DNA from 2 places in the Streptomyces sp. NPDC001443 genome. Region 1 is predicted to be linked to the other one. Evidence: riboswitches for the same ligand, from Rfam matches in the RefSeq annotation. Region 1 holds a riboswitch; the other holds the start of a gene.
The links. Region 1 has a riboswitch for S-adenosylmethionine ahead of ACWC24_RS04470 (aminotransferase class V-fold PLP-dependent enzyme). Riboswitches for the same ligand answer to the same signal wherever they lie in the genome.
Positions count from the first base shown of each region.

Region 2: another riboswitch for S-adenosylmethionine. It lies ahead of thrC (threonine synthase); the one in region 1 lies ahead of ACWC24_RS04470 (aminotransferase class V-fold PLP-dependent enzyme).

Region 1 is NZ_JBSFIA010000002.1:369,012-373,248, reverse strand. Features, by position in the region: gene qcrB (cytochrome bc1 complex cytochrome b subunit) at 1-578, shown strand, start outside; gene trpD (anthranilate phosphoribosyltransferase) at 700-1,764, shown strand; SAM riboswitch class IV at 1,901-2,017, shown strand; gene ACWC24_RS04470 (aminotransferase class V-fold PLP-dependent enzyme) at 2,197-3,597, shown strand; gene ACWC24_RS04465 (Lrp/AsnC ligand binding domain-containing protein) at 3,731-4,012, opposite strand; gene ACWC24_RS04460 (rhomboid family intramembrane serine protease) at 4,096-4,237, opposite strand, start outside.
Region 2 is NZ_JBSFIA010000007.1:120,943-125,179, forward strand. Features, by position in the region: gene ACWC24_RS10820 (cold-shock protein) at 1-8, opposite strand, end outside; gene ACWC24_RS10825 (MoaD/ThiS family protein) at 439-714, opposite strand; gene thrC (threonine synthase) at 711-1,994, opposite strand; SAM riboswitch class I at 2,012-2,152, opposite strand; gene ACWC24_RS10835 (glucosyl-3-phosphoglycerate synthase) at 2,341-3,285, shown strand; gene ACWC24_RS10840 (alpha,alpha-trehalose-phosphate synthase (UDP-forming)) at 3,393-4,237, shown strand, end outside.

The sequences.
Region 1 (4,237 bases):
CGCTCTACCCGTTCATCGAGTCCTGGATCACCGGCGACAAGCGCGAGCACCACATCCTGGACCGCCCGCGCAACGCGCCGACCCGCACGGCCCTGGGCACCGCCTGGGTCACGATGTACATGATCACGCTGGTCGGCGGTGGCAACGACCTGTGGGCCACCCACTTCCACCTGTCGATCAACTCGATCACCTGGTTCGTCCGGATCTTCTTCTTCGTCGGACCGGTCATCGCGTTCATCGTCACCAAGCGGATCTGCCTCGGCCTCCAGCGCCGGGACCGGGACAAGGTGCTGCACGGTCGCGAGACCGGCACCATCAAGCGCCTGCCGCACGGTGAGTTCATCGAGATCCACGAGCCGCTCAGCCAGGAGCAGCTCCACACCCTCACCGCGCACGAGCAGTACCAGCCGCTCGAACTCGGCCCGACGGTCGACGAGAACGGTGTCGAGCGCAAGCTGAAGGGCTCGCAGAAGCTGCGCGCCAAGATCAGCAAGGCGTACTTCGACGAGGACAGCCAGATCGAGAAGCCGACTGTCGACGAGTACAAGGAGATCACGAGCGGCCACGGCCACCACTGATCGCTGCGCTCGCCACGCGCACACAAGGACCCCGTCCGGTCTTCGGACGGGGTCCTTCGCCGTGTCCGGCGCTGGATAGGCTGTAGTCAGTCTGTACGTGTCTACGAACCAGGAGCGGCTGATGAGCGCTGTGACCCCCGCTGGAGGCGACACCGCGGCGGGCCGTTCCTGGCCCGCGGTACTGAACGGTCTGCTGGAGGGCCGCGACCAGAGCGCCGCGAGCACCGCCTGGGCGATGGACCGGATCATGCGCGGCGAGGCCACCGACGCGCAGATCGCCGGGTTCGCGGTGGCACTGCGGGCCAAGGGCGAGACCGTCCAGGAGATCACGGGACTGGTCGAGGCGATGTACGCGCACGCCAACGTGATCCAGGTGCCGGGCGACACCGTCGACATCGTCGGCACCGGCGGCGACGGCGCGAAGACGGTGAACATCTCCACGATGTCCTCGATCGTCATCGCGGGCACCGGTGCCAAGGTCGTCAAGCACGGCAACCGGGCCGCCTCGTCGGCGTCGGGCGCCTCGGACGTCCTGGAGAAGCTCGGGGTCAACCTCGAACTGACGCCGAAGCGGGTGGCGGAGGTCGCCGAGGAGGCCGGGATCACCTTCTGCTTCGCGGTGAAGTTCCACCCGGCGCTGCGCCATGTGGCGGCCGCCCGAGGCCAGTTGGGCATCCGGACGGTGTTCAACTTCCTGGGCCCGCTGACCAACCCGGCGAAGGTGCGCGCCCAGGCGGTCGGTGTCGCCGATCCCCGGGTGGCGCCGATCATCGCGGGTGTCTTCGCCGAGCGCGGCAACTCCTCGCTGGTGTTCCGCGGCGACGACGGCCTGGACGAGCTGACCACGACCGCCACCTCCAGGGTGTGGGTCGTGCGCGACGGCAAGGTCACAGAGGAGGCCTTCGACCCGCGGGACGTCGGCATCGAACCGGTGCCCGTGGAGGCGCTGCGCGGCGCCGACGCCTCGTACAACGCGGATGTGGCGCGCCGGCTGCTGAACGGCGAGGGCGGGCCGGTGCGGGACGCCGTGCTGCTGAACTCCGCGGCGGCGCTGGTGGCGCTGCGGCCGGGTTCCGGGACGCTGGCCGAGCAGCTGCGCGCCGGCATGGACCGGGCGGCGGAGTCGATCGACTCCGCCGCGGCCCGGCGGACGCTGGAGCGCTGGGTGGCCGTCAGCAACGCCTGATCCGCCCTCCCCGGCCGCGTGCGCTGCGGCCGGGCCGGGGCGACGCAGGGCCCCGGCCGAGGGGACGAGGCTAGGCGCGGTCCAGGATGCGGACCGCGCCTTGCGCTTCACGGGCCGTGTGGCAGGATGACGGACAGGTCATGAGTGACAGTCATGAGGCCCCGGCCGACTGTCCGGCAACCCTCCGTCCGTGGCGGGGTGCCCCGGGTGAGGACCAGGTCGTGGGCAACGAGGTCCACGGCAAGCGCGGACCCCTCGACGGCTCCTGAACGAGCCCAGCACCAGGGGTCCTGGTCATCGAGGGAGCCTTCCGTGAGCAAGCGAATGCGCTAGGGCGTCGAGCCCCGCCTCCGCACACCCCTTTTCCTTTCTCCGCGCTCGAGCCCGTGTGCTCGCGTGGTGATTCCGCCTTGCCGCTCACGGGAGTTCCCCATGTCCGTCTCCACCGCTGCCTCCGCCCGGACCGTTTGTGCCCCGCTGGCCGTTCTGGGCCGTGATGTCACCGTTCCGCTCGTCACGGGCGGCGAAGTCACCTATGCCGCGCTCGACTACGCGGCCAGCGCCCCCGCCCTCCAGCGCGTCTGGGACGACGTGGCGGCGTACGCCCCGTACTACGGCAGCGTCCACCGCGGCGCCGGCTACCTCTCGCAGCTGTCCACGGACCTCTTCGAGAACGCCCGCCGCACGGTTGCGGAGTTCCTCGACTGCCGTGCCGGCGACCAGGTGGTCTTCACCCGGTCCACCACCGACTCCCTCAACCTGCTGGCGGCCGCGCTCCCGGCCGGCTGCGAGGTCTTCGTGTTCGAGACCGAGCACCACGCCTCGCTGCTGCCCTGGAAGGACGCCCAGGTCACCTATCTCGACGCCCCGCGCAGCCCGCGGCAGGCCGTCGAGACCCTGGAGCGCGCCCTGGCCGACCGCGACCCTTCCCCAAGCTCTCGGCTGCGCTCGAGCAGGGGAGGCCCCTATGGCCCGGCCCTGGTCTGCGTCACCGGCGCCTCGAACGTCACCGGTGAGCTGTGGCCGGTCCGCGAGCTGGCGGCGGCGGCCCACGCGCACGGCGCCCGGATCGTCCTGGACGCCGCGCAGCTGGCCCCGCACCACCCGGTCTCGGTCCGCGACCTCGACGTCGACTGGGTCGCCTTCTCCGGCCACAAGCTGTACGCGCCGTTCGGCTCCGGGGTCCTGGCCGGCCGCGCCGACTGGCTGCGCGAGGCCGAGCCGTACCTCGCCGGCGGCGGCGCGAGCCGGCGCGTCACCCGGCGCGCGGACGGGGGAGTGGACGTGGAGTGGCACGACAGCGCCGCCCGCCACGAGGCCGGCTCGCCGAACGTGATCGGCGCCTACTCCATCGCCTCCGCCTGCAAGGCCCTCACCGAGGCGGGCTTCGAGGCGCTCGTCGCCCGTGAGCTGCACCTGATCGACACCGTCCGGGCGGGCCTCGCCGAGGTGCCCGAGGTGCGGGTCCTCTCCCTCTTCGGCGACGACGCCCCGCGGGTCGGGGTGATCTCCTTCGTGGTGGAGGGCTGGAACAGCTCCCACTTCGCGGCCGCCCTCTCCGCCGAGTACGGCATCGGCGTCCGCGACGGCCTCTTCTGCGCCCATCCGCTGGTGCGCACGCTGCTGGGCAGCGACCCGGGCAGCCAGGGCGAGTGCGGCGCTCCCGAGGCCGCGCCGGGCGAGAAGTCCCTCAACGCCATCAGGGTGAGCTTCGGCGCGGGAACGCCGGACGAGCACGTGGAGCGCTTCGTGACCGCGGTGCGGGAACTGGTCAGGGACGGCGCGAAGTGGCGCTACCGGACCGAGGACGGCCGCTGCGTGCCCGCGGTCTGACCGGGCCCGTCGCGCGGCGCCGTCATGGCCGGTCGCGCGGTTCCCCGCGCCCCTGGGGCCGCCTGCGGGCAGGCCCGCCCGAGGGGCGCGGGGAACCGCGCGCTCAGCCCTTACCGGTCCGCGGGGGAGGGCCTCAGCTGTCGAGACCGATCGCGAACGCCGCCTCCAGGTCGTGCTGGGAGTAGGTGCGGAACGCGACGTGCGTGTCCGTGCCCTCGACGCCGGGGATCTTGCTGATCCGGCCCGGGATGACCTCCGCCAGGTCCTCGTGCCGGGTCACCCGCACCATCGCGATCAGGTCGTAGGTGCCGGTGACGGAGAAGACCTCGCTGACGGAGTCCAGTGCGGCGATCGATTCCGCGATCTCGGGGATCCGGTCCACGCTGGTCTTGATAAGGACGATCGCGGTGATCACGGTTGGTTCTCTCTCTCGGCCGGGGCCCTCACTCTATGACGTGATCCCGGACCCACCAAGGCCGCGGCGGCCGGCCGGGCCGGTCAGCCGCCGTCGCCCGTGGCGGCCCTGACCTGCCGGGCCGGACCGCGGCTGCGGCCGAACCGCAGCCACGCGTACCCGAAGCCCGTGCCAAAGCCCACCAGGTGTGCCAGGTAGGCCACGCCGGGGCCCTGGGTGGCCCGG
Region 2 (4,237 bases), on a different contig from region 1:
TGAGCCATGCCTAACTCCCCTATTACTGGCCCTTGCACAGATCCACACTTCGCGGATCCGGGTCAGACCTCACCCCCCATGGGACGGGGGCGTGCGCCGGAACGCGTCGACCGCGGCTGAATGTATCTGTCCAACTGCCGTCTGCAACAGGTCAATCGGACGAGAAATCCGGGCACGACGGGCTCACGGAACATGTGCAATTCGCCTTGTTCCAGGGCAACTTGGGCCAGGCATTGGGAACGAAAGGCGCAAAACACCTGCCCACTTTGGCTACTTCTCGTCGTCCGTACGGCAGGTGGTGAAGGTCGCAAACCCCGGAATCGGGAGCGGGTTCCCCAACTCTACCGCGCTCAATCACACAGAATTGCCCCCTCCGCTTCTCTCGCGGAGGGGGCAATTCGATGAACACTCGGTAACCGAGGTTACCGAAGGTAATGATCAGCCTCCGGCGACCGCCGGAATGATGGAGACGCCCGCGCCGTCCGGGGTCGCCGTCTCGAGGCCCTGCTCGAAGCGGACGTCGTCGTCGTTCACGTACACGTTGACGAACCGGCGCAGCTTGCCCTGGTCGTCCAGGACGCGGGCCGCGATGCCGGTGTGGTTCTTCTCCAGGTCGGAGATGACCTCGGCGAGGGTCGCGCCCTCGGCGCTCACCTCCGCGGCGCCGCCGGTGTAGGTGCGCAGGATGGTGGGGATGCGGACGTTGACGCTCATGATGCGAGGCCAGCCTCTCGGAAGGAGTCCAGGTTCGGGCGGATGGTCGCGGTCAGACCGGTGCCGGCCACCGCGTCGAGGGTCTTCAGGCCGTCACCGGTGTTCAGCACGACGGTCGTCAGGCTCGGGTCGAGCAGGCCGTTCTCGATGAGCTTGCGGGTCACGCCCACCGTCACCCCGCCCGCCGTCTCGGCGAAGATCCCCTCGGTCCGCGCCAGCAGCTTGATCGCGTCCACGATCTGCTCGTCCGTCACGTCCTCCACGGCACCGCCGGTGCGGCGCGCGATGTCGAGGACGTACGGCCCGTCGGCCGGGTTGCCGATGGCGAGGGACTTGGCGATGGTGTCCGGCTTCTGGGGGCGTACGACGTCGTGGCCGGCCTTGTAGGCCACGGACACCGGCGAGCAGCCCTCCGCCTGGGCGCCGAAGATCTTGTACGGCCGGTCCTCGACCAGGCCGAGCTTGATCAGCTCCTGGAGTCCCTTGTCGATCTTCGTGAGCTGGGAGCCCGAGGCGATCGGGACGACCAGCTGGTCGGGCAGCCGCCAGCCGAGCTGCTCGCAGATCTCGTACGCCAGGGTCTTGGAACCCTCCGCGTAGTACGGCCGCAGGTTGACGTTGACGAAGCCCCAGCCCTCGCCCGCCGGGTCGCCGATCAGCTCGGAGCAGAAACGGTTCACGTCGTCGTAGTTGCCCTCGATGCCGACGAGTTCACCGCCGTAGATCGCGGCCATGACGACCTTGCCCTGTTCCAGGTCGTGCGGGATGAACACACAGGAGCGCAGACCGGCGCGGGCCGCGGCGGCGCCGACGGCGCCGGCCAGGTTGCCGGTGGAGGAGCAGGACAGGGTGGTGAAGCCGAAGGCGCGCGCGGCCTCCAGGGCCTGGGCGACGACCCGGTCCTTGAAGGAGTGCGTCGGGTTGCCGGAGTCGTCCTTCACGTACAGCCCACCGGTGACACCGAGTTCACGGGCCAGGTTGTCGGCCTTGACGAGCTGGGTCCAGCCGGGGTTGATGTTGGGCTTGTCCGCCACGTCCGCGGGGACGGGCAGCAGCGGCGCGTAGCGCCAGATGTTCGCGGGTCCCGCTTCGATCCGCTTGCGCAGCTCCTCGGTCTCGTACCGCGAGAAGTCGTAGGCGATCTCGAGCGGGCCGAAACACTCCTCGCAGGCGAAGACCGGGCCGAGCGGTACCCGGTGTCCGCACTCGCGGCAGGAGAGCGCCGCGGCGGAGCCCAGATCGACGGGGTTCGTGGTGCTTACAGCAGTCTGCGCAGCCATGGAGGCGAGGCCCTTTCTCCTCATCTTCCTCACGACGCACTTCGCCGTGAGACGGATTTGGCACCTTCCCGAGCCGGGAGCCTCGCGTGAACGAGAAACCGACTGGAGGGTTGCCGGGGCTTCATCGGGCCGTATCCCTCTGCCCCTCTGGATGAGCGGTATGAAGTTTTCAGCGGTCGGCCACCCTGGACATGCGATGGTCATCCGCGTTGTTCAAGACTGTAACCGAAGGCCCCGACAGTTGAGAGAGTCGTCCGAACCGCGAGATGCCCGTGACCGTCGACCGCTGTCGCAGCGGGCACTCCCACCCGCCGCGAGCACGCAGAACGCAGAAGGAGCCGCCGCTGTGCTGGAAGAAGTCGAGCGCTGGCTGAGCACCCGCTCCTGGTCCGTCAACGACCGCCCGCTCCACAAGATCCTCGCCGCGAAACGCGCCCGGGGCCAGTCGGTCTCCGTCGTCCTGCCCGCGCTCAACGAGGAGGAGACGGTCGGCGACATCGTCGCCGTGATCCGGCACGACCTGATGCAGCAGGTCCCGCTCGTCGACGAGATCGTCGTCGTCGACTCGGGATCCACCGACCGCACCTCGGCGGTGGCCGCGGCCGCGGGCGCCCGGGTCGTCCACCGCGACGCCATCCTGCCCCGCATCCCGGCCGTGCCCGGCAAGGGCGAGGTGCTGTGGCGGTCCCTCCTGGTCACCGGCGGGGACATCGTCTGCTTCGTCGACGCGGACCTGAGGGAGTTCTCCTCCGACTTCGTCTCCGGCATCGTGGGCCCACTGCTCACCGATCCGGACGTCGACCTCGTCAAGGCCATGTACGACCGCCCGCTCGGCGGGGCGGCGGGCCAGGGCGGCCGGGTCACCGAGCTGATGGCCCGCCCGCTGCTGAACATGCACTGGCCGCAGCTGGCCGGCTTCGTGCAGCCGCTCGGCGGCGAGTACGCGGCCCGCCGCTCCCTGCTGGAACAGCTGCCCTTCCCGGTCGGGTACGGGGTGGAGCTGGGCATGCTGGTCGACTCGCTGCACCTGGTGGGCCTCGACGCGCTCGCCCAGGTGGACGTCGGGGTGCGCAAGCACCGCCACCAGGACGGACAGGCACTGGGCCGGATGGCCGCCGCCATCTACCGCACCGCGCAGCTGCGGATGGCCCGCGGGCATCTGGTCCGGCCCTCCCTCACCCAGTTCGAGCGGGGCCGGGACGGCTTCGAGCCGCGCACGTACTCCGTGGACACGGAGGAGCGGCCGCCGATGGCCGAGATCGCCGAGTACGCGTCACGCAAGGTGGCCTGACGGATGCGCGCGGTGATGTTCCCCAAGGGTTCGTATACAAATGTTTCCGGACTGTCAGGGGCCTTCCGCACGTTTGAGCGTTTCCGGGCCGGGCTAGGTTGAGGCGTATGGCTTCCACGCACGCTGCTGAGGTGCTGGTCGCGTCCAACCGCGGCCCGGTTTCGTACGAGGTGCGCGAGAACGGCTCGCTGCACGCCCGCAGGGGCGGCGGCGGGCTGGTCTCGGGCCTGTCGGCCATCGGGCCCGACGCCGGGGCGCTGTGGGTGTGCTCCGCCCTGTCCGACGGCGACCGCGAGGCGGTGCGGCGCGGCACGGGCGAGCCGGGCGTGCGGATGCTGGACATCCCGGCCGACGTGCACGCCGACGCCTACAACGGCATCGCCAACTCGGTGCTCTGGTTCGTCCACCACATGCTGTACCAGACCCCGCTGGAGCCGGTCTTCGACGCGGAGTTCCGGCGCCGGTGGGCGTCGTACGAGCGCTACAACCGCGCGTTCGCCGAGGCGCTCGCCGAGGAGGCGGCCGAGGGGGCGACGGCGGTCGTCCAGGACTACCACCTGACGCTGGTGCCGGGCATGCTCCGAGAACTCCGCCCCGACCTGCGCATCGGCCATTTCTCGCACACCCCGTGGGCGCCGCCGGACTACTTCCGGATGCTGCCGGACGACATCCGCGAGCAGATCGTGCGGGGCATGCTCGGCGCGGACCGGCTGGGCTTCCTCACCCACCGGTGGGCGGGCGCCTTCATGGACTGCGCCGGTGAGGTGGACCGCGAGCGGATCCGCCCGGCCCGGCCGGACGACGGACCGCACGGGACGATCGAGCACACCCCGCCCGGCGGCGGCGCGCCGCGGACCACGGCGATCGGCGTGCACGGCCTCGGAGCCGACGCCGACTTCCTGCGCGAGCGCGCCCACCGGGCCGACGTCGGCGAGCGGATGGCGGCGCTGCG